2 regions of the Blautia obeum ATCC 29174 genome follow, and region 2 is predicted to be linked to the other one. Evidence: a T-box and tRNA genes for the amino acid it is inferred to sense, from the RefSeq annotation. Region 2 holds a T-box; the other holds one or more tRNA genes.
What was found. The T-box of region 2 lies ahead of proS (proline--tRNA ligase). A T-box ahead of a tRNA ligase gene usually reads a tRNA of that ligase, here a tRNA-Pro.
Positions count from the first base shown of each region.

Region 1: it encodes a tRNA-Pro, which carries the amino acid that the T-box ahead of proS (proline--tRNA ligase) is inferred to sense. The anticodon was not compared.

Region 1 is NZ_CP102265.1:656,957-667,369, forward strand. Features, by position in the region: gene NQ503_RS03085 (glycogen debranching protein) at 1-217, opposite strand, end outside; gene uraA (uracil permease) at 287-1,537, opposite strand; gene NQ503_RS03095 (hypothetical protein) at 2,059-2,247, shown strand; gene NQ503_RS03100 (rhodanese-like domain-containing protein) at 2,414-2,728, shown strand; gene yfcE (phosphodiesterase) at 2,804-3,349, shown strand; gene NQ503_RS03110 (THUMP domain-containing class I SAM-dependent RNA methyltransferase) at 3,346-4,497, shown strand; gene NQ503_RS03115 (XTP/dITP diphosphatase) at 4,533-5,078, shown strand; gene NQ503_RS03120 (metallophosphoesterase family protein) at 5,075-5,554, shown strand; tRNA gene NQ503_RS03125 (tRNA-Leu) at 5,787-5,867, opposite strand; tRNA gene NQ503_RS03130 (tRNA-Lys) at 6,054-6,126, opposite strand; tRNA gene NQ503_RS03135 (tRNA-Gln) at 6,137-6,208, opposite strand; tRNA gene NQ503_RS03140 (tRNA-His) at 6,217-6,290, opposite strand; tRNA gene NQ503_RS03145 (tRNA-Arg) at 6,296-6,369, opposite strand; tRNA gene NQ503_RS03150 (tRNA-Gly) at 6,392-6,462, opposite strand; tRNA gene NQ503_RS03155 (tRNA-Pro) at 6,492-6,566, opposite strand; gene NQ503_RS03160 (hypothetical protein) at 6,902-7,636, shown strand; gene NQ503_RS03165 (metal-dependent transcriptional regulator) at 7,735-8,109, shown strand; gene NQ503_RS03170 (DMT family transporter) at 8,298-9,197, opposite strand; gene NQ503_RS03175 (NCS2 family permease) at 9,487-10,413, opposite strand, start outside.
Region 2 is NZ_CP102265.1:2,552,456-2,562,868, reverse strand. Features, by position in the region: gene NQ503_RS12385 (AAA family ATPase) at 1-1,663, shown strand, start outside; gene NQ503_RS12380 (HD domain-containing protein) at 1,702-2,283, shown strand; gene NQ503_RS12375 (L-threonylcarbamoyladenylate synthase) at 2,418-3,482, shown strand; gene rpiB (ribose 5-phosphate isomerase B) at 3,479-3,940, shown strand; gene NQ503_RS12365 (deoxycytidylate deaminase) at 3,961-4,455, shown strand; T-box leader at 4,572-4,781, shown strand; gene proS (proline--tRNA ligase) at 4,870-6,303, shown strand; gene NQ503_RS12355 (CCA tRNA nucleotidyltransferase) at 6,305-7,636, shown strand; gene NQ503_RS12350 (CotS family spore coat protein) at 7,765-8,736, shown strand; gene NQ503_RS12345 (phospho-sugar mutase) at 8,813-10,413, shown strand, end outside.

The sequences.
Region 1 (10,413 bases), 1.8 Mb from region 2:
AAGGTTCTTCCTGTGCACGGTGGAACAGAAGCAGTTCACAGGAGGTTCCTCCGCATGTGTGAATGGTAAAATTAACACCATTCTGCAAAGGAGTAGCCCCGTTCAGATCGTAAATTCCCGGACGGACCGGAAAACCGGCGATTTCTGCCATAGGGGAAGATTCATAAGGATGGTCAGATACAAATTTCTGATGATAGGATTTCATTTTTTTCTCCATTTCTGAAGCTCCCGGCCTGATGTACAGACCGGGAGCTTGTTTTGTATAGATTCTTGTGTCGGAAAATTTTTATAAATCGTTTGTCAGATGCAGCTTATCAAGAATATAGAAGATAAGGCTTAAAGCCATGGCTACTACACAGGCAAGGACCATTCCGGTGAGTTTGACGTTGCCAAGATTCAGGGCGATTCCGGAAAGGCCTACGATAAAGACTACAGAAGTCAGGGCCAGGTTACGGGATTTGCTGTAATCCACCTGATTGTCTACGAGCATACGAAGACCGGAAGTTCCGATCATACCGTACAGCAGGAAGGAGATTCCACCGATAACCGGTCCCGGAATCGTGTTGATCAGGGCAGCAAGTTTGCCGAGGAAAGAGCAGCAGATAGAAAGAACTGCAGCACCACCAATGACCTGAACGCTGTAAACTTTTGTCATAGCCATAACACCGATGTTTTCACCATAAGTTGTAGTCGGCACAGAACCAAGACATCCGGATACGGTAGTTGAGAAGAAATCTGCAAAAAGGGAACGATGAAGTCCGGGATCTTTCAGCAGATCTTTGCCTACGATCTTACTTGTCACGATCTGATGGCCGATGTGCTCGGAAGTAACAAGAAGCAGTGCCGGAAGAATGGTCAGGATTGCCTCCAGATTAAATTTCGGTGCCTGAAAATTCGGAAGTGCAAAAAAAGCAGCTTCTTTTACAGCAGTAAAATCAAGAATTCCGCAGGCAGCTGCGGCTGCATATCCGGCAATGATCGCGATCAGGATTGGAATAACGGATAAAAATCCACGGAACAGGATCTGGCCAAATACAGCAACACCGAGTGTGACCAGAAATACGATCACATTTTTCATATCGATCTGTTCGTCCAGAAGTCCGGCAGTGCTTGCTGCGCTTCCGGCAAGCTCCAGTCCGATCAGTGCAACTACCGGTCCCATGGCTGCGGTTGGAAGGACAATGTCAATCCAGTTAGTTCCACACTGACGGATGATCAGAGCAACGATCATACCGCAGATGCCGAGGACAACAAATCCGCCCAGAGCATACTGGAAACCAAATTTGGAGGCAACCAGGAGTCCAGGTGACAGGAATGCAAAACTGGAACCAAGATAGGCCGGTGCTTTACCTTTGGTGATCAGAATGAACAGAAGTGTTCCGATACCGTTCATCAGAAGAACGATGGCAGGGTTGATACCGAACATAAAAGGAACCAGAACAGAGGCACCGAACATGGCAAACATATGCTGGATGCTTAAAGGTATTAACAGATTAACAGGTACTTTGTCTTCTACTTGGATAATTTTTCTTTCCACGTTACCCTCTCTTTCTTATCTGCATGCGGCAGATAACATTTAACTAAGTGACCGTTTACAAACGGTTACGATTCTGAACAATTATACCATAGAGGAGCTTTCATTACTATTTAAAAATAAATGTGCAGAATGTAAAAATAATATGCAGGAATAAAAAGTGGATGTGAGTGGGGAAGGTGGTTATAATTTGGACAAAAATAGGGTGCATATTGGTGAAATGTTGTTGCTTTTTTCAATATTTTATATTATAATCTTGTTTGTAAAAAGAATTTACCCTTCAAAAATTTTTTTTACATAACCCCTTATTTAATTATTTATACTCCCCTTGAAATACCCGGTAGCTCCCCTATCGGGTATTTCTCTGTTTAAATATGGAAAATCATGGAAGTTTTCTGGCTGTTTTATAAAGAATCCAGGCAGTTATGAATAGTATCCTGTTCTTCTGGTCATAATAATGGATGTAATGAAATTGCTGCAAACAGTAATCTTACATTACAAAACGAACCAGGAGGAATGGACAAATGGCAAAAAATTACGAAAATGAAAACAAAGCAAAAAACTACAGCACAGATAAAACTTCAGACAAAAATGCGATGGACAGCCGAAACAGTTCCAAAAACAGCTCTAAAAATGCTTCCAGAAACAGTTATGGAAACAAAACATCCAATGCATATGACAAAGAGCAGAATGATTATTCTGGCAGATACTAAGGAAGAATAAAACAGGATTTTCCCTTCTCTTGCAAAGAGGCTGGCTATGTGCCGGCCTCTTTTGCTGCCTGCAGATAAGGATGGTATTGCTTGGGAAGATTGAAGAGGCAGATCGTGCACCGAAAAGAAAAGGGAACATATGATAAATAAAAAAGGAAGGTTTGTCATGTTTCCTATTGAAACGATCTCAGCCAGGATGCTTGATTATTATGTGGGGCGAAACGATGCTTTGATCATAGATCTGCGAGAAGAAAAAGCATATGCCGAAAGTCATGTGCGGGGAGCTGTAAATATTCCATATGAAACACTGGAGAACAGAAAAGATCTTCCAATGAATAAGATACTTGTTTTTTACTGTGACAGAGGCGGTGCAAGCATGGCAGCCGCAAGAGAATTTGTCAGACGGGGATACAGGACACGTTCGGTGATCGGTGGGTTTACGGCGTACCGAGGCAGAAATCTTGTGAGTGGAGACAGGTAATGAAATCTTGTAATTTCCCTGTAACCATGATAAGGTAAGAAAGAGAAAATGTTATTATTCAGAGGAGAATTAAGTATGAAATACATGTTTGCATCTGATGTGCACGGCTCGGCATACTATTGCCGGCTGATGCTGGAGAAATATAAAGAAGAGCAGGCAGAACGCCTGGTGCTGCTGGGCGATCTGCTTTATCACGGACCGAGAAATGACCTTCCGAAGGAATATGCACCGAAAGAGGTCATCAAAATGCTGAATGGCATGAAAAATGATATTTACGCAGTAAGAGGTAACTGTGAAGCGGAAGTGGACCAGATGGTTCTGGAATTCCCGGTAATGGCAGATTACTGTATTCTGGCAATTAACGGACTTACTTTTTATGCGACGCATGGACATGTCTATAATGAAAATAATCTTCCACCGTTCCACGAGGGAGACATTCTGATACATGGACATACACATGTGCTGAAAGCAGAACAAAAAGAAGGGTATATCCTTCTGAATCCAGGATCTGTATCTATTCCGAAAGAAGGAAATCCGCCTACATATGCTGTTCTGGAAGACAAAACATTTACGATTAAAGATTTTGATGGAAATATCATCAAGGAAATGAGGCTTGGATGAAATATATGGAATTGATCGCACCGTGTCACTTTGGCATGGAAGCGGTTCTGAAACGCGAGATTCTGGATCTTGGGTATGAGATCAGTAAGGTAGAAGATGGCAAAGTTACGTTTCTGGCAGATGCGGAAGGTATTGCGCAGGCCAATATGTTCCTTCGTACGACAGAGAGGATTCTGCTGAAGACCGGAGAGTTTAAAGCAGTGACATTTGACGAACTTTTTGAAAAAACAAAGGCGATCCCGTGGGAAGAATATATTCCGAAGGATGGCAAGTTCTGGGTAGCAAAAGCCAATTCTGTAAAGAGTGCGCTGTTCAGTCCTTCTGATATTCAGTCCATCATGAAAAAAGCAATCGTAGAACGCCTGAAAAGTGTTTATGGAATTTCCTGGTTTCAGGAGGATGGTGCAAGCTTCCCGATTCGAGTAGCCTTTATGAAGGATGTGGCTACGATCGGGATTGATACATCCGGAGTTTCTCTTCATAAGAGAGGCTATCGTCAGATGACTGTCAAAGCTCCGATCACTGAGACGCTGGCCTCTGCACTGATCATGTTGACGCCATGGAATAAAGACCGCATTCTTGTGGATCCATTCTGCGGAAGTGGTACTTTCCCGATCGAGGCAGCTATGATTGCGGCAGATATGGCTCCTGGCATGAACCGTTCTTTTCTTGCGGAAGACTGGAAACATCTGGTTCCGCGCAAATGCTGGTATGATGCACTGGAGGAAGCGCAGGACCGTGTGAACCTGGATATAGATACAGATATTCAGGGATATGATATTGATCCGGAGGCACTGAAATCTGCCCGTGCCAATGCGAAGATGGCAGGAGTGGATAAGCTGATTCATTTTCAGCAGAGAGCAGTCAAAGATCTCAGTCATCCGAAACCATATGGATTTATCATCACGAACCCGCCATATGGAGAACGTCTGGAAGAAAAAGAAGCACTTCCACAGTTATACAGAGAGATTGGAGAGAGGTATAATCGTCTGGACAAGTGGTCTATGTATCTGATCACATCTTATGACCGTGCGGAAAATGATATTGGACGAAAAGCGGACAAGAATCGCAAGATTTATAATGGTATGTTAAAAACATATTATTATCAGTTCCTGGGTCCGAAACCACCAAGGAGGAAAAAAGATTGAAAAAAGTAATTTTTGCAACCGGTAATCAGGGAAAAATGAAAGAAATCCGTGAAATACTCGGAGATCTGGATATTGAACTTCTTTCCTTAAAAGATGCCGGAATTGATGCGGATATCGTTGAGGATGGTAAAACATTTGAAGAAAATGCCCAGATCAAGGCAAAGACAATCTGTGACCTGACAGGTGAGATCGTGCTGGCAGATGATTCCGGACTTGAGATTGATTATCTGAATAAAGAACCTGGAATCTATTCCGCACGTTATATGGGAGAAGATACTTCCTATCATATTAAGAATGCAAAACTGATCGAGAGACTGGAAGGAGTTCCGGATGAGAAGAGGACTGCAAGGTTTGTGTGTGCGATCGCAGCGGCATTTCCGGATGGAACGATGAAGACTGTGAGAGCAGCGATGGAAGGCAGAATCGGATATAAAGAGAGCGGAGAAAATGGTTTTGGTTATGATCCGATCTTTTATCTTCCGGAATACGGCTGTACTTCTGCCGAACTTTCCATGGAAGAAAAAAATAAGATCAGCCACAGAGGGAAGGCTCTGCGTGCGATCAAGGATGAACTTCGATGAAGGTACTGATCGTCAGTGATACCCATGGGCACGATGAAAATCTGGAAAGAGCGGTGATGATGGAAACGCCGTTTGATATGCTGGTACATTGCGGAGATGTGGAGGGCCGTGAGATTTTTATCGAAGCTCTTGTGGACTGCCCCTGCTGTATTGTTGCCGGCAATAATGATTTTTTCTCAGACCTTCCGAGAGAAGAGGAGATAGAACTTGATGGAAATAAGGTTCTTGTCACGCATGGAAATTATTATGGTGTGTCCATGGATATTTCCGGTGTCGCAGAAGAAGCAAAGTCCAGAGACTGTGATGCTGTGTTCTTTGGACACACGCATAAGCCTGTAATTGAAGAAATAGACGGTGTTCTGGCCATTAACCCGGGAAGTCTGTCCTATCCACGCCAGCACGGCAGAAAGCCAAGCTATGTGATCCTTGAGACTGATAAAGACAGAAAGATGTCTGCCAAGATCAAATATCTGTAAAATGATTTAAACAAGTATGTATAGGGGACTCTAAATTGTTCGGGTTAAGATTCAGGGAAAACAAAATAATAGAATGTCAAAACAGCAGGAAATCTTCTCCATACGAGAGAGAAGTCTCCTGCTGTTATTCTATACATATCCTATTTGAAAACGAAGAAGTCCTTTGCTTCTCAGCCAAGGGTGTGCAGAGGGAATGGTAAGTCCCTTTGCAATCCTTATGATTTAAATAAAATGCGGATGACAGGACTTGAACCTGCACGTCGTAGACACCAGAACCTAAATCTGGCGCGTCTGCCAATTCCGCCACATCCGCATAGAAACAATATATAGATAAACGGAATTGTCAGACGATCGATAAATCGATTAGAGTCTGTCCGATCTTGAACTGACGTTCAAGAACAAAGAATTCCGCCACATCCGCATATTGTTTGATATATTCGTGTGTAACATAAAAGATAAATAAAAACACTATCGAAATGATAGTGTTCTTAAAAATCAATGAGACATCGGGGATTCGAACCCCGGACAACTTGATTAAAAGTCAAGTGCTCTACCAACTGAGCTAATATCCCATATAAAAGACTGGGCTAGCTGGATTCGAACCAGCGAATGCAGCAGTCAAAGTGCTGTGCCTTACCGCTTGGCGATAGCCCAAAGGCGAGGGTGGATACAGGGATTCGAACCCTGGGCCTCCAGAGCCACAATCTGGCGCGCTAACCAACTGCGCTATACCCACCACAGCGTGCCTGAAGGGATTCGAACCCCCGACCCACGGCTTAGAAGGCCGTTGCTCTATCCAGCTGAGCTACAGACACATTCCTCTGTTTGCAACAGAGAAGCGGGTGATGGGAATCGAACCCACGTATCCAGCTTGGAAGGCTGGTGTTCTACCATTGAACTACACCCGCATGTCGCTGAAACGGTATTGTTTACAGCATCGGGGTGACAGGATTCGAACCTGCGGCCTCCTGGTCCCAAACCAGGCGCTCTAGCCAAGCTGAGCCACACCCCGTTAACGGTATTTAATTGTTTGCGTTTGGCTTTGTCGCTCAACGCAAGACATATTATATTATAGTGATATGCAAATGTCAACAACTTTTTTCAACTTTTTTTCGAAAAAAGTTTTAAGACCTAAAAAACATTGATTTTACAGGGGTTTCAGGTGGAAAAAAGTTTTATATTTTATTGCGAAAAGAGTAAAAATTATAGAAAAGAGATAGATTTTCTTGGAAAAAACAGAGAAGGATGTTACAATAAAAAACGGAGAAAAAATGAAAAATAACAGTGTGTTTAAATGATCTTAATAAGATAATGACAGATGAACTGTCGGAATAAAGGAGAACTGTGATGAACGTACAGGAGTTTCAGAATAAACTAAAAGAAGTGCAGGAAATTGCCAGACAACATGGGAATGCGTTAAATGCAGCCGAAATCCGTCAGGTATTTGAAGAGTGTGACCTGGACAAAAGCCAGTTGCTGGGTGTATTAAAATATCTTACTTCTCAGGGAATTCTCATTGAAGGTCTGGAAACGGCAGGAGAAGAAGCAAAGGAGCCTGAACATAAAAAAATTCCTCTTACAGCGGAAGAAGAAGCTTATCTTAAAAATTATCTGGAGGAACTGCCGGTTGTTGATGAGGTGGATGCTGACAGTGTATTTGAAGCTCTGGCAGCCGGTGATCAGAGGGCACTTCAGACACTTACTTCTTATTATATGAAAACGGCGGCAGATATGGCTGTTGAGATGAATATAGAAGAAATGCAGCTGGCTGATCTGATTCAGGAGGCGAATCTGTGCCTGATCCAGGCGCTTGGAACTGCCGGTGATGAATGCAGAGATGAGAAGTGGCTTCTGAGTGAAATGCGCAAAGGAATCCAGCTTGTTTTGGAAGAACAGACACAGAGAAAATTCGAGGATGACAGTCTGGTAGCGCGTGTGGAGAAACTGGAGCATGCAGTGCGTGATCTGAATGATGGAGAAGATGAAAAAAATGCTTTTACCATCGATGAGCTGGCAATCATATTGGATATGAAAGTTGATGAGATTCGGGATATTCTCCGTCTGACGGGCGATGATAATTAAGACATACAGTGGCGCCTAAACAAAGTTAGATAAGAAAAACAATTGTTGAATTCAGGGTAATCCTGTGGTATTATGTACCTAAATGGGAGGTATTTTTTATGCAAATCAGAGAATCGGCAGAGGATTACCTGGAGGCAATCCTTGTTTTATCCAAAAAAGGCGGCGGAGTTCGTTCTGTTGATATTGCGACTATGCTCGGGGTATCCAAGCCAAGTGTCAGCCATGCAATGAAGCTTCTCAGAGAAGACGGTTATATTGCGATGGACCGTTATGGAACGGTGACACTGATGGACAAAGGTGCTGAGATTGCAAACAGAATCTATGAGCGCCATACCGTCCTGACAAAGATGCTGGAAGGCCTTGGAGTATGTGATGAGATTGCCCGGGCAGATGCCTGCAAGATGGAACATGATGTCAGTGATGAGAGTTTTGAGAAGATAAAAGAACATCTGAAAGCAAAAGGCGAGATTTAATTACTGTTCACAGGTAATATCTCGAGACATACGAGATTTAAACAGATTGCAGAGTGAATCAGAGCTTTTGTATTCGTTTAAATAAAATATGAGATAAAAAGGTCGTCACGATCAGAGTTGAATCAGATCAATTCTGACAGTGATGACCTTTTTTGGTATAATTATGCAACGCAGCAAAACCAATTTTATCAGAAAGCAGTTCCTTTTTGTGGCAACTGAGCTAGGATGATCGCACCAAACATCAGCACGCAGCCGAAAATTTCGCGACTACTGAGATTTTGGCCGAGAATCAACCAGCCAGCGATAACAGAGATACAGGATTCCAAGCTGAGAATCAGGGAGGCTACAGTTGGGTTCATATTTTTCTGACCGACGATCTGCAGGGTGTAGGCAACGCCACAGGACATAACTCCGGCATAGAGAACCGGAATTTTTGCGGCGAAAATTCCGGCAAGATCCGGACTTTCAAAGATCAGCGCCGGGATTCCGGAGAGGATTCCACAGACCAGAAACTGGATACAGGACATTTTTACACCATCTACCAGTGGTGAGAAATGGTCGATTGTAAGGATATGTAAGGAAAACAGGAAAGCACAGATCAGTACCAGAAGTTCGCCCTTGCCGATGGCAAATCCCTCTCCTGGAGTCAGACAAAGAAGATAAAGTCCACACAGGGAAAGAATGACAGCAATCCAGATAAACGGGCTGCATTTCTTTTTCAGAAAGATACCGATGATCGGAACAATGACAATGTAACAGGCGGTGATAAAGCCGGCTTTACCAACGCTGGTGTATTTGATGCCAAACTGCTGGAAGTTGCTTGCAAAGCAGAGCAGGATACCACAGCAGATACCGCCGGTGATTAATGTTTTGCGGTCGGAAGATGCTTGAATACGTTTTTTTTCTTCTGGTGCTTTTGTTTTGCCAAGTCCCCAGATGACCGGCAGGAGTGTCAGTGCACCAATAAGATTGCGGACGGCATTGAAAGTAAAGCCGCCGATGTAGTCCATGCTGACACTCTGGGCAACAAAGGCAACACCCCAGATAGTTGCAGTCAGAAGCAGTAAAAGAGAATTCCTGACCGGAATAGATTCTTTTTTCATAATGTTTCTCCTCGTGTGATAAGATAGCGGGTTTCAAATGTATATGCCCATTCATGCGAGCATGAAGCTCATATCCGCTTTAAACCCTTGTATCTTTGTATTATACTGCATAGGTATGCATTGATAAAGAGTGAAAATAAAAAAATAAGGACTCCGCATATGCAGAGTCCCTATGAATAATTTTCAAGTCGAACATCCGTGAGACCTGGCGCGTGATTCAGGTCAGCATAAGCTGACATCTTCTTTACAGAATCACTGCGCATCCTTGTTAAGATCAGATGAAAATATATTTCAGTACAAATAATATGGCAAGAACGTACATCAGCACACTGATCTTCTTTTCTTTTGCCTTTCCGGTAATCAGATTGATGACTACATAAGAGATAACGCCCATGGAAATACCTTCTGAAATACTGTACATAAATGGCATTGCAATGATAGCGATAAAGCATGGAATCGCTTCTGTCATATCACTGAAGTCAATTTTTGTAACAGATGTCAGCATCAGGTAGCCTACAACGATCAGAGCCGGTGCAGTGGCAAAGGAAGGAATTGCCAGGAAGATTGGTGAGAGCAGGAGGGAAAGTGCAAACAGAATACCTGCTACTATGGAAGTAAGACCAGTACGACCGCCTTCTGCAACACCAGAAGCACTTTCTACAAAGGTTGTAACGGTAGAAGTACCGCAAACAGCACCTACAGTTGTTCCGACCGCGTCAGAGAGAAGTGCACCTTTGATTTTTGGAAGTTTGCCGTCTTTGTCGAGCATATCTGCCTTGGAAGCTACGCCGATCAGAGTTCCAAGCGTATCAAACATATCAACAAACAGGAATGCAAACATGATGACTACGAAATCCAGTGAGAATACAATGGAAAAATCCATTTTCATAAAGGTTGGAGCCATACTTGGTACAGAAATTCCGTTTGAAAAATCTGGAAGCAGGCTGTAATAACCAATGTCTGCATTTGGTACATACAGATGTGTCAGCTGGCAGATGATTCCGAGAACCCAGGTGATCAGGATGCCCCAGAGAATACTTCCCTTGACATCTTTTGCCAGAAGAACAGCGGTCACCAGAATACCAATCAGAGCCAGCAATACGGTGATTCCCTGAGAGGAGAAGGTCCCTTCTGCTACAGAAGATTTGAAGGAAAAGATGCTTACCAGTGTGGAATCATTTCCAACAACGATCTTGGCATT
Region 2 (10,413 bases):
CATTTTTGAAAAACTGGATCGATCGGAATTCTACTATATTGATAAGACCGGGATGATTGAAGAACTGCTACAGAATCGAAGTGAAGTAAATCTGTTTACTCGCCCAAGGCGTTTCGGCAAATCCCTGAATATGAGCATGTTGAAGACCTTCTTTGAAATAGGAAGTAATCCTGCCCTGTTTGATGGTCTGAAGATTTCTGAGAACAAAGAAATCTGTACAAAGTATATGGGGCAGTTTCCGGTGATTTCTATCAGTCTGAAAAGTGTGGAGGGATTATCCTTTCAGGCGGCCTGTGGTGCACTGAAGACAGTTATAGGAACAGAGGCGTTGAGGTTTTCGTTTTTGGAAGAAAGCTCTGCTTTATCTGATGCGGATAAGAAACTCTACAGACAGCTTATCGAAATTGGAACATCGGAAAATGGTCTGTTTGTTATGACTACGGAAGCGCTTGTTTCGAGCCTTAAGATTTTATCATCATTGTTGGGCAGGCATTATGGCAGGCAGGTTATTCTTTTGATCGATGAATATGATGTGCCTTTGGACAAAGCTTTTCAGTATGGATATTATGATGAGATGGTGTCTTTGATCAGAAGTATCTTCGGCAATGCATTGAAGACAAATCCGGATCTTTATTTCGCTGTTTTGACAGGGTGCCTGAGAATTTCTAAAGAAAGTATTTTTACAGGCTTAAATAATTTGAAGGTTCTGACCCTCACAGATGTCAGGTTCGATGAATATTTTGGCTTCACAGATGCAGAAGTAAGAGACATGCTTGCGTATTATGATCTGTCTGGACGATATGAAGAAGTTAAAGAGTGGTATGATGGCTACCGGTTTGGAAATGTAGAAGTATATTGTCCGTGGGATGTGATCAATTACTGTGATCTGTTAAAAGCAGATTCCGAGGCGCATCCACAGGATTACTGGTCAAATACGAGCGGAAATGCCATGGTGCGCAGGTTTATTGACAAAGCGGATACGCGAACAAGAAATGAGATCGAGAAGCTGATTTCCGGTGAAGAAATCGTGAAAGAAATTCGACAGGAACTGACATACAGTGAGCTGGACAGCAGTATTGAGAATCTATGGAGTGTGCTTTTTACGACTGGTTATCTGACGCAGAGAGGACAGGTTGGCACAGATACATTTAAACTGGCTATTCCGAATCTGGAAATCCGCAGGCTGTTTATCAAACAGATTCGGGAGTGGTTTAGAGAAACTTCCCAAAGTGACGGAGAGACTCTGAATGAGTTTTGTAATGCTTTTCCAAGGCAGAATCCTAAGAAGATTGAAGAACTGTTTGGTGATTATCTCTGGAATACGATCAGTATCCGAGATACAGCTCCCGCAAAAAAAGAGAATTTTTATCATGGAATTCTTCTGGGGCTTCTTGGTTATAAGTCTAATTGGCTGATCAAATCCAATGCGGAGTCCGGAATTGGATACAGTGACATTCTGGTGGAGGTGCCGGATAACCGTACCGGAATAGTGATTGAGCTGAAATATGCCGAGAACGGAAATATGGATGCCGCCTGCGAGGAAGCACTGAAGCAGATCGAGGACAGGGATTACACTGCCAGACTCCGGGACGATGGCATGCGTAATATTATTAAATATGGAATTGCCTGTTACAAAAAGAATTGCAAGGTGGTATTGGGATAATCATTTGAAGACATCACAGTCGGACAGGAGGAATTTTCATGAGTAGATTAAACAATCTTTGCAGCATGATGATTGAGTTTTACAGAGATGACCCGGCGAGAATCCAGCACTTTATAAAGGTGCACAGCTTTGCTAAGCTGATCGGGGAGGAAGAGCATCTGGATGAGAAGCTGCTCTATATTCTGGAAGCGGCAGCTTATGTACATGATATTGGAATCCGCCCGGCGGAGGCTAAATTTGGCAGATGTGACGGCAAACTGCAGGAGCAGGAAGGTCCGGCAGAGGCAGAGAAAATGCTGAAGAACCTTGGGTTTGATCAGGATGTGATCGACAGGGTATCCTATCTTGTTGGACACCATCATACATACACGGGTATTGAAGGAATGGATTATCAGATTCTTGTGGAGACTGATTTTCTGGTGAATTATTTTGAAGATCACCTGGAGACAGAATCAATCAAAAAGAGTGTGAAGAAAATCTTTAAAACCGAGACTGGAATCCGGATTGCAACGGAAATGTTCTTCCCGGAAGAATTCCAGATGTCAGATACCTGGGCGCAGGATGGTCTCCAGGAACTGGATGATTTTATTGAATCTCAGGGAATTTATATTCGTCAGTGAACAGTGACATTGTAGTTGGAACTCTCCGGTATCCGGGGAGTTTTCCTATTGTATAATTCAGGGAATTATTCTATAATATATTAGCATTAGTGGGAGATTGTACTCAATAGAATTCAAGGAGAGGACTTATTATTATGAGAGCTGAAGTTGTGGCTATGACGGGTGAGAACCTGGATATGGATGCCATAAAAAAGGCAGGAGATATTTTGAAGGCGGGTGGACTGGTCGCGTTTCCTACCGAGACTGTATATGGACTTGGCGGAAATGCACTGGATCCGCAGGCTTCCATGAAAATATACGCAGCGAAAGGAAGACCGTCAGATAATCCGCTGATCGTACACATCGCAGAGCTGGAGCAGTTAGAGAAGATTACGACAGAGATACCTGAGGGAGCAAAGATCCTTGCTGAGAAATACTGGCCGGGGCCGCTTACCATGATCCTCCCGAAAGCGGATATCGTGCCGCGAGAGACTACCGGTGGTCTGGACAGTGTTGCGGTTCGTTTTCCGAGTGACAGGATCGCACAGGAACTGATAAAGGCCGGTGGTGGTTTTGTGGCAGCACCGAGTGCCAATACGTCAGGCAGACCAAGTCCGACGATGGCAGAACATGTGGAAGAAGATCTTGGCGATGCCATTGATATGATCATTGATGGTGGACAGGTGGGAATCGGGTTGGAATCCACAATCGTTGACTTCACGGAGAAGGTTCCAGTCGTTCTGCGTCCGGGCTATATTTCACTGGAAATGCTTCAGGAGACACTCGGAGATGTACGGATGGATAAGGGACTTCTGATCACAGACAGCAGTGTACATCCGAAAGCACCGGGAATGAAATATCGTCATTATGCGCCTAAAGCAGATCTTTCTATTATAGAAGGAAATGAAGAGGACGTTGTTGCATGCATCAATCACCTGACGGACGAAGCAGTTGCAAAAGGCCTTAAGGTCGGTGTCATTGCAACAGATGAAACGAAGGCGCGTTATGCGCATGCGGATGTTCTTAGCATCGGCAGCAGAGAAGAAGAGGAAACGATCGCTCATCATCTGTACGAGGTTTTACGAGACTTCGATGATGACAGAGTGGATGTTATTTATTCAGAAGCGTTTTACACGCCAAAGATGGGGCAGGCTATTATGAACCGTCTTCTAAAGGCGGCAGGACATAAAATCATAAATGCACAGGAGGAAAATAAATGATAGCATTAGGATGTGACCATGGCGGTTATGAACTGAAACAGGAGATTATTAAATATTTAGAGGAAAACAATATCGAATATAAAGATTTCGGATGTGACAGTACAGATTCTACGGATTATCCGATCTATGCCAAAAGAGTAGCCATTGCGATTCAGAATGGTGACTGTGAAAAAGGTATTCTGATCTGTGGAACAGGCATCGGTATTTCTATCACAGCAAATAAATTCAAAGGTATTCGTGCAGCTCTTTGTTCCGACTGCTTCAGTGCAGAGGCAACAAGACTTCATAACAATGCCAATATTCTTGCAATGGGCGGCAGAGTAGTCGGACCTGGACTGGCAGTCAAGATCGTGGATACATTCCTGAATACACCGTTCTCAGAGGAAGAACGTCATATCCGCAGAATCAAACAGATCGAAGAGGATACAGATATCACAGACGCTTATCCGGAAATCTAAAAACAGGGGAGGTTCTTACGGTGGCTGTACATATCAAAAAACGTGAGGATTATATTTCCTGGGACGAGTATTTTATGGGAGTGGCAATGCTCTCCGGAATGCGTTCCAAGGATCCGAATTCACAGGTGGGTGCCTGTATTGTCAGCAATGATAACAAGATTCTTTCCATGGGTTATAATGGATTTCCAAAGGGCTGCTCAGATGATGAATTTCCGTGGGCACGTGAAGGAGATCCGCTTGACACCAAGTATCTGTATGTGACTCACAGTGAGCTGAATGCAATCCTGAATTACCGGGGTGGAAGTCTGGAAGGTGCAAAGCTCTATGTTTCGCTTTTTCCGTGCAATGAATGTGCCAAGGCAATCATTCAGGCGGGGATCAAAACGGTTGTATATGACTGTGACAAATACGAACACACACCGTCTGTCATTGCATCCAAAAGGATGCTGGATGCAGCGGGGGTAAGATATTACAAATATAATCGGACAGGAAGGGAAATCAAACTTTCTGTGTAAAAATGGTGAAAAAATGATTCCAGGGCGTTTACTTTGGGGTTGACACTCGGATTATTTTTATTTAAAATAAGATAAGTTCGGATGAATTAAGAGTTATCCGGCTTATTTTAATAAGTTTATGAGCGATGAAGAGAATAGTACATGAGGAGCAATCTCAGAGAGGGATCCATATGGTGTGAGGATTCTGTGCGTGAATCATGGAACCGGCCTCTGAGCTCCATGTGATTGAAGCATGGCGTGTTTCCTGCGTTAAAGGATCTAGAGAGAACGATTCCATATGGGATTGTTAATTAGGGTGGTACCGCCGAAGTCCTTCGGTCCCTTTACCGGGATCAGGAGGGCTTTTTTATTTTCTTTTGGCCCGGCGCAAGATCATTTCAAAAACAGATCATATTAAAAAAGGAGAAAAGAACGATGGCAAAGAAATTAGTTGAAGCGATCACTTCCATGGAAGACGATTTTGCACAGTGGTATACAGACGTTGTCAAAAAAGCGGAACTGTGCGGCTACACAAGTGTAAAAGGATGCATGGCAATCAAACCGGCAGGTTATGCGATCTGGGAAAATATCCAGCATGAACTGGACCGCAGATTCAAAGAAACAGGTGTACAGAATGTGTACATGCCGATGTTTATTCCGGAATCTCTTCTGCAGAAAGAAAAAGATCACGTAGAAGGATTTGCACCGGAAGTAGCGTGGGTAACACATGGTGGACTGAATGAACTGCAGGAGCGTCTCTGCGTTCGTCCGACTTCTGAGACTCTGTTCTGCGATTTTTATCAGAAAGACATCCAGTCCCACAGAGATCTGCCGAAGGTCTATAATCAGTGGTGTTCTGTAGTACGTTGGGAAAAGACAACCCGTCCGTTCCTTCGTTCCAGAGAATTTCTGTGGCAGGAGGGACATACTGCTCACGCAACAGCAGAAGAAGCAGAAGAAAGAACGATCCAGATGCTGAATCTGTATGCTGATTTCTGTGAAGAAGTTCTGGCAATTCCGGTAATCAAAGGTCAGAAAACAGACAAAGAAAAATTTGCAGGTGCAGTAGCAACTTACACAATTGAATCTCTGATGCACGATGGAAAAGCACTTCAGTCCGGTACCAGCCATAACTTTGGTGACGGATTTGCAAAAGCATTCGGCATCCAGTACACAGACAAAGATAACACACTGAAATATGTGCATCAGACATCCTGGGGTATGACAACACGTATGATCGGTGCGATCATCATGGTTCATGGTGATAACAGCGGACTTGTTCTGCCTCCGAGAATTGCTCCGACACAGGCTGTTATCATTCCGATTCAGCAGCGTAAAGAGGGTGTTCTGGAAAAGGCAGATGAACTGTTTGCAGCACTCAAGGCAGCTGGCATCCGTGTTAAAGTTGATGACACAGACAGAAGCCCGGGATTCAAATTTGCTGAGCAGGAAATGAGAGGAATTCCGGTTCGTATCGAATGTGGCCCGAAAGATATCGAGAACGGACAGGCTGTTATCTGTCGTCGTGATACAAGAGAAAAATATGTGGTTTCTTTCGAAGAGCTTGCAGCCAAAGTACAGGAAGTTCTGGATACCATGCAGAAAGATATGCTGGAGCGCGCACGTGCACATCGTGATGCACACACATATGTTGCAACGAATTATGAAGAATTCAAAGATACCATCAACAACAAACCTGGCTTTGTAAAAGCTATGTGGTGCGGAAACCGTGAATGCGAAGACAAGATCAAAGAAGATGTTCAGGCAACATCCAGATGTATGCCGTTTGAACAGGAACACTTGAGCGATGTCTGCGTATGCTGCGGAAAACCGGCTAAGAAGATGGTTTACTGGGGAAGAGCATACTAATATGAAATTAACGATTCCTTCCAATGCGGAAAAAATACTGCACATTTTAGAGGAAAACGGTTATGAGGCTTATGTTGTCGGTGGATGCGTCAGAGATTCTATTCTGGGACGCAACCCCAACGACTGGGATATCACCACATCTGCTTCTCCGCAGCAGGTGAAGGAACTGTTCCAGCGCACGGTGGATACCGGATTGCAGCATGGAACAGTGACCGTATTAATGGATAAAGAAGGCTATGAAGTAACGACGTATCGTGTGGATGGAGATTACGAAGATGGACGCCATCCAAAGCAGGTCATGTTTACTTCGAGTCTGGAAGAAGATCTGAAACGAAGAGATTTTACGATCAATGCAATGGCATATCATCCGGAAAGAGGTCTTGTAGATCTTTTTCATGGAATGGAAGATATGGAGCATAAAATCGTACGCTGTGTCGGTGATCCGATGGAGCGTTTTCATGAAGATGCACTTCGGATTCTGCGTGCAGTGCGCTTTTCCGCACAGTTGGGATTTACAATTGAAGAAAAAACGAAGGCTGGTATTCAGGCACTGGCACCGAATCTGAAATGTGTCAGTGCAGAGCGAATCCAGACAGAGCTGGTGAAGCTTCTGGTGTCACCACATCCGGATTATCTCCGAGTGGCTTATGAAACCGGAATTACCAGAGAATTTCTACCGGAGTTTGATGCATGTATGGAGACTGAACAGAATACGCCGCATCATTGTTATACAGTAGGAGAACATATTCTTCACGGTCTGCTTCTGGTGCGGCCGGACAAAGTCCTTCGGCTGACGATGCTACTTCATGATATTGCGAAGCCAGTGATGCGAAAGACCGATGAAAATGGGCGTGATCATTTCAAGATGCATGCACCGGAAGGTGAAAAAATGGCAAAAAGCATTCTTCGCCGGCTGAAATTTGACAACGATACGATCAGTAAAGTCTCCAGACTGATCAAATATCATGACGACCGCCCGATGCCGGAAATGCGTTCGGTAAGACGTGCGGTGAACCGGATCGGAGAAGATCTGTTTCCGATGTATCTCGAAGTACAGGAGGCGGATATGCTTGCCCAGAGTGAGTATCGCCGAGAGGAAAAATCTGCCCGACTGAAAGGGGTGGCAGAGTGTTATCATAAGGTGGTAGAGGAGAAACAATGCGTTTCGTTAAAGACACTTGCCGTGACAGGAAGAGATTTGATCCAGGCCGGATATAAGCCAGGACCGGAACTCGGAGAGGTGTTGAAGGAGATGCTGGAACATGTGCTCGAAGAACCTTCCGATAATACAAAAGAGAAGTTAATGGAATTTATAAATAAAGAAAAATATTAAAAATTTAGACAGTACATTTGTATGTCGAAATTCCTGCAAGGAAAGAGAATATTAATTAATGGACCATACATTTTCTGGATTCCCCCTACATAAGATAGAAGGTACAAAATCAAGAGGGGGATTTTTATTTGTATGATTATGGACTCAGCACACTGGAGCAGTATGGCCTCACCGCCGAATCTACAGCCCGGACACGTGGCGGACTTCTGTGCCATACAGAAAAAGGACTTGTCATCGTAAAAGAATTCAAAGGAACAGAAAAAAAACTACAGAAACAACAGGAATTGCTTCTGCAGATCCAGAGTCAGGGCGGCAAGGTGGACTGCTATATTCCAAATCAGGAAGAAAACCTGGTCAGCCGCGACCGTGACGGCATTCCATATACAATGCAGCACTGGTATGAGGGCAGAGAATGCGATACACGTTCCAAAGAAGACATTTTCAAAAGTATTCGCACCATGGCAGAACTGCATCAGCGCATGCATATACCGACTGTAGAATATTATATAGAACCGTCATTGGAAAATGGATATCTGCGGCATAATCAGGAATTAAAAAAAATCCGCAGTTTTATCAGAAAACGGGGAGCATCCAGTCCTTTTGAAAAAATATATCTGGCAACAGTAGAAGATTTCCTGAGAGACGGAGAAGAGGCGTATGCGGCATTAAGAGAGTCCGGTTATCAGGAGCTGCGCCAGAAAGCAGAAACGGAGGGTGAAGTCTGCCACGGAGAATATAACCAGCATAATGTTTTGATCTTAAAAAGTGGAACTGCAGTTACAAACTTTGAACATTGGGGATTTGATACGCAGATGGCTGATCTGTATCGCTTTATGAGAAAAATTCTCGAGAAATATAACTGGGATGTCCGCTTTGGAAAAGAAATGCTGAAAGCATATCATGAGATAAAACCCGTGAGCAAAGAAGAATGGAAAAATCTTAAGATTCGATTCAGTTATCCTGAAAAATACTGGAAACTTGCAAATTATTATTATACGCATCGCAAAACCTGGATTTCTGTGAAAAATACAGAAAAACTACAAAATCTGATACGACAGCGGGAGGCGTGGAAACGATATTGTGCTTCCTTTTTCTTCTGAAGAGGTGTATAATATAGAACTATCAAAGACAGTAGTGAAACTGTCGGAAATACATTGTACAGGGAGGTATTTTAGTATGGATTACAAAGAGGTTTATGAGCAGTGGATTGCAAACCCATACTTCGACGAAGCAACAAAAGAGGAATTGAAAAGTATTGCAGAGGATGAAAATGAGATAAAAGAACGTTTTTATATGGATCTGGAGTTTGGTACAGCTGGTCTTCGTGGAATCATTGGAGCCGGAACCAATCGTATGAACATCTATGTTGTTAGAAGAGCAACACAGGGGCTTGCAAATTATATCGCAAAAGTAGACAAGAAATCCCAGGGTGTTGCAATCGCATATGATTCCCGCCATATGTCACCGGAATTTGCACAGGAAGCAGCTCTTTGTCTTGCAGCAAACGGAATTAAAGCGTATATCTTTGAGACATTAAGACCTACACCGGAGCTTTCTTTCGCGGTACGTCATCTGGGATGTGTTGCCGGTATCAATGTAACTGCAAGCCATAACCCACCGGAATACAATGGATACAAAGTATACTGGGAGGACGGTGCACAGATCACACCGCCACATGACAGCGGAATCATGGGAGAAGTTAAGGCAATTTCCGATTGGAATACTGTTAAGACTATGGACAAGGCTGAAGCCGAAAAAGCAGGCCTTTTCGAGGTGATCGGCAAAGAAGTGGACGATGCATACATGGCAGAACTGAAGAAACAGGTTATTCATATGGATGCTATTCAGGCAGAAGGAAAGAATCTGAAGATCGTGTACACACCACTTCATGGAACTGGTAACATTCCTGCAAGAAGAATCCTCAAAGAACTTGGATTTGAGAACGTTTATGTTGTCAAAGAACAGGAACTTCCGGATGGAGATTTCCCAACAGTAAGTTATCCGAATCCGGAAGCAGCAGAAGCTTTTGAACTTGGTCTGAAACTTGCAAAAGAAGTAGACGCAGATCTTGTTCTTGCGACAGATCCGGATGCAGACCGTCTTGGCGTTCGTGTCAAAGACAAAAACGGAGAATATCATGACCTGACAGGAAACATGTCCGGATGCCTTCTTGCAAACTATGAGATCAGCCAGCGCAAAGCCGTAAACGGAAGCCTTCCGGAGGACGGTGCACTGATCAAGACAATTGTTACAACCAATCTTGCAGATGCAATCGCCAAGGGTTATGGTGTAAAATTGATCGAGGTCCTTACAGGATTTAAGTTTATCGGACAGCAGATCCTTGGATTTGAAAAGAGCGGAAAAGGATCTTATCTCTTTGGATTTGAAGAGAGCTATGGCTGCCTGATCGGTACATATGCACGAGATAAGGATGCAATCGTTGCAACAATGGCACTTTGCGAAGCGGCAGCATATTATAAGACGCAGGGTAAGACTCTGTGGGATGCAATGATCGAGATGTATGAACAGTTTGGATATTACAAAGACGATATCAAAGCTGTAACTATGAAAGGTATTGAAGGCCTGCAGAAGATTCAGGATATCATGAATTCACTTCGCCAGAATCCGCCGGCAGAATTTGCAGGACACAAAGTGGTTGCTGTAAGAGATTACAAAGCAGACACGATCAAAAATCTGGAAACAGGCGAAGTTACACCGACAGGACTTCCGAATTCCAATGTCCTTTATTATGAACTGACAAATGATGCCTGGGTATG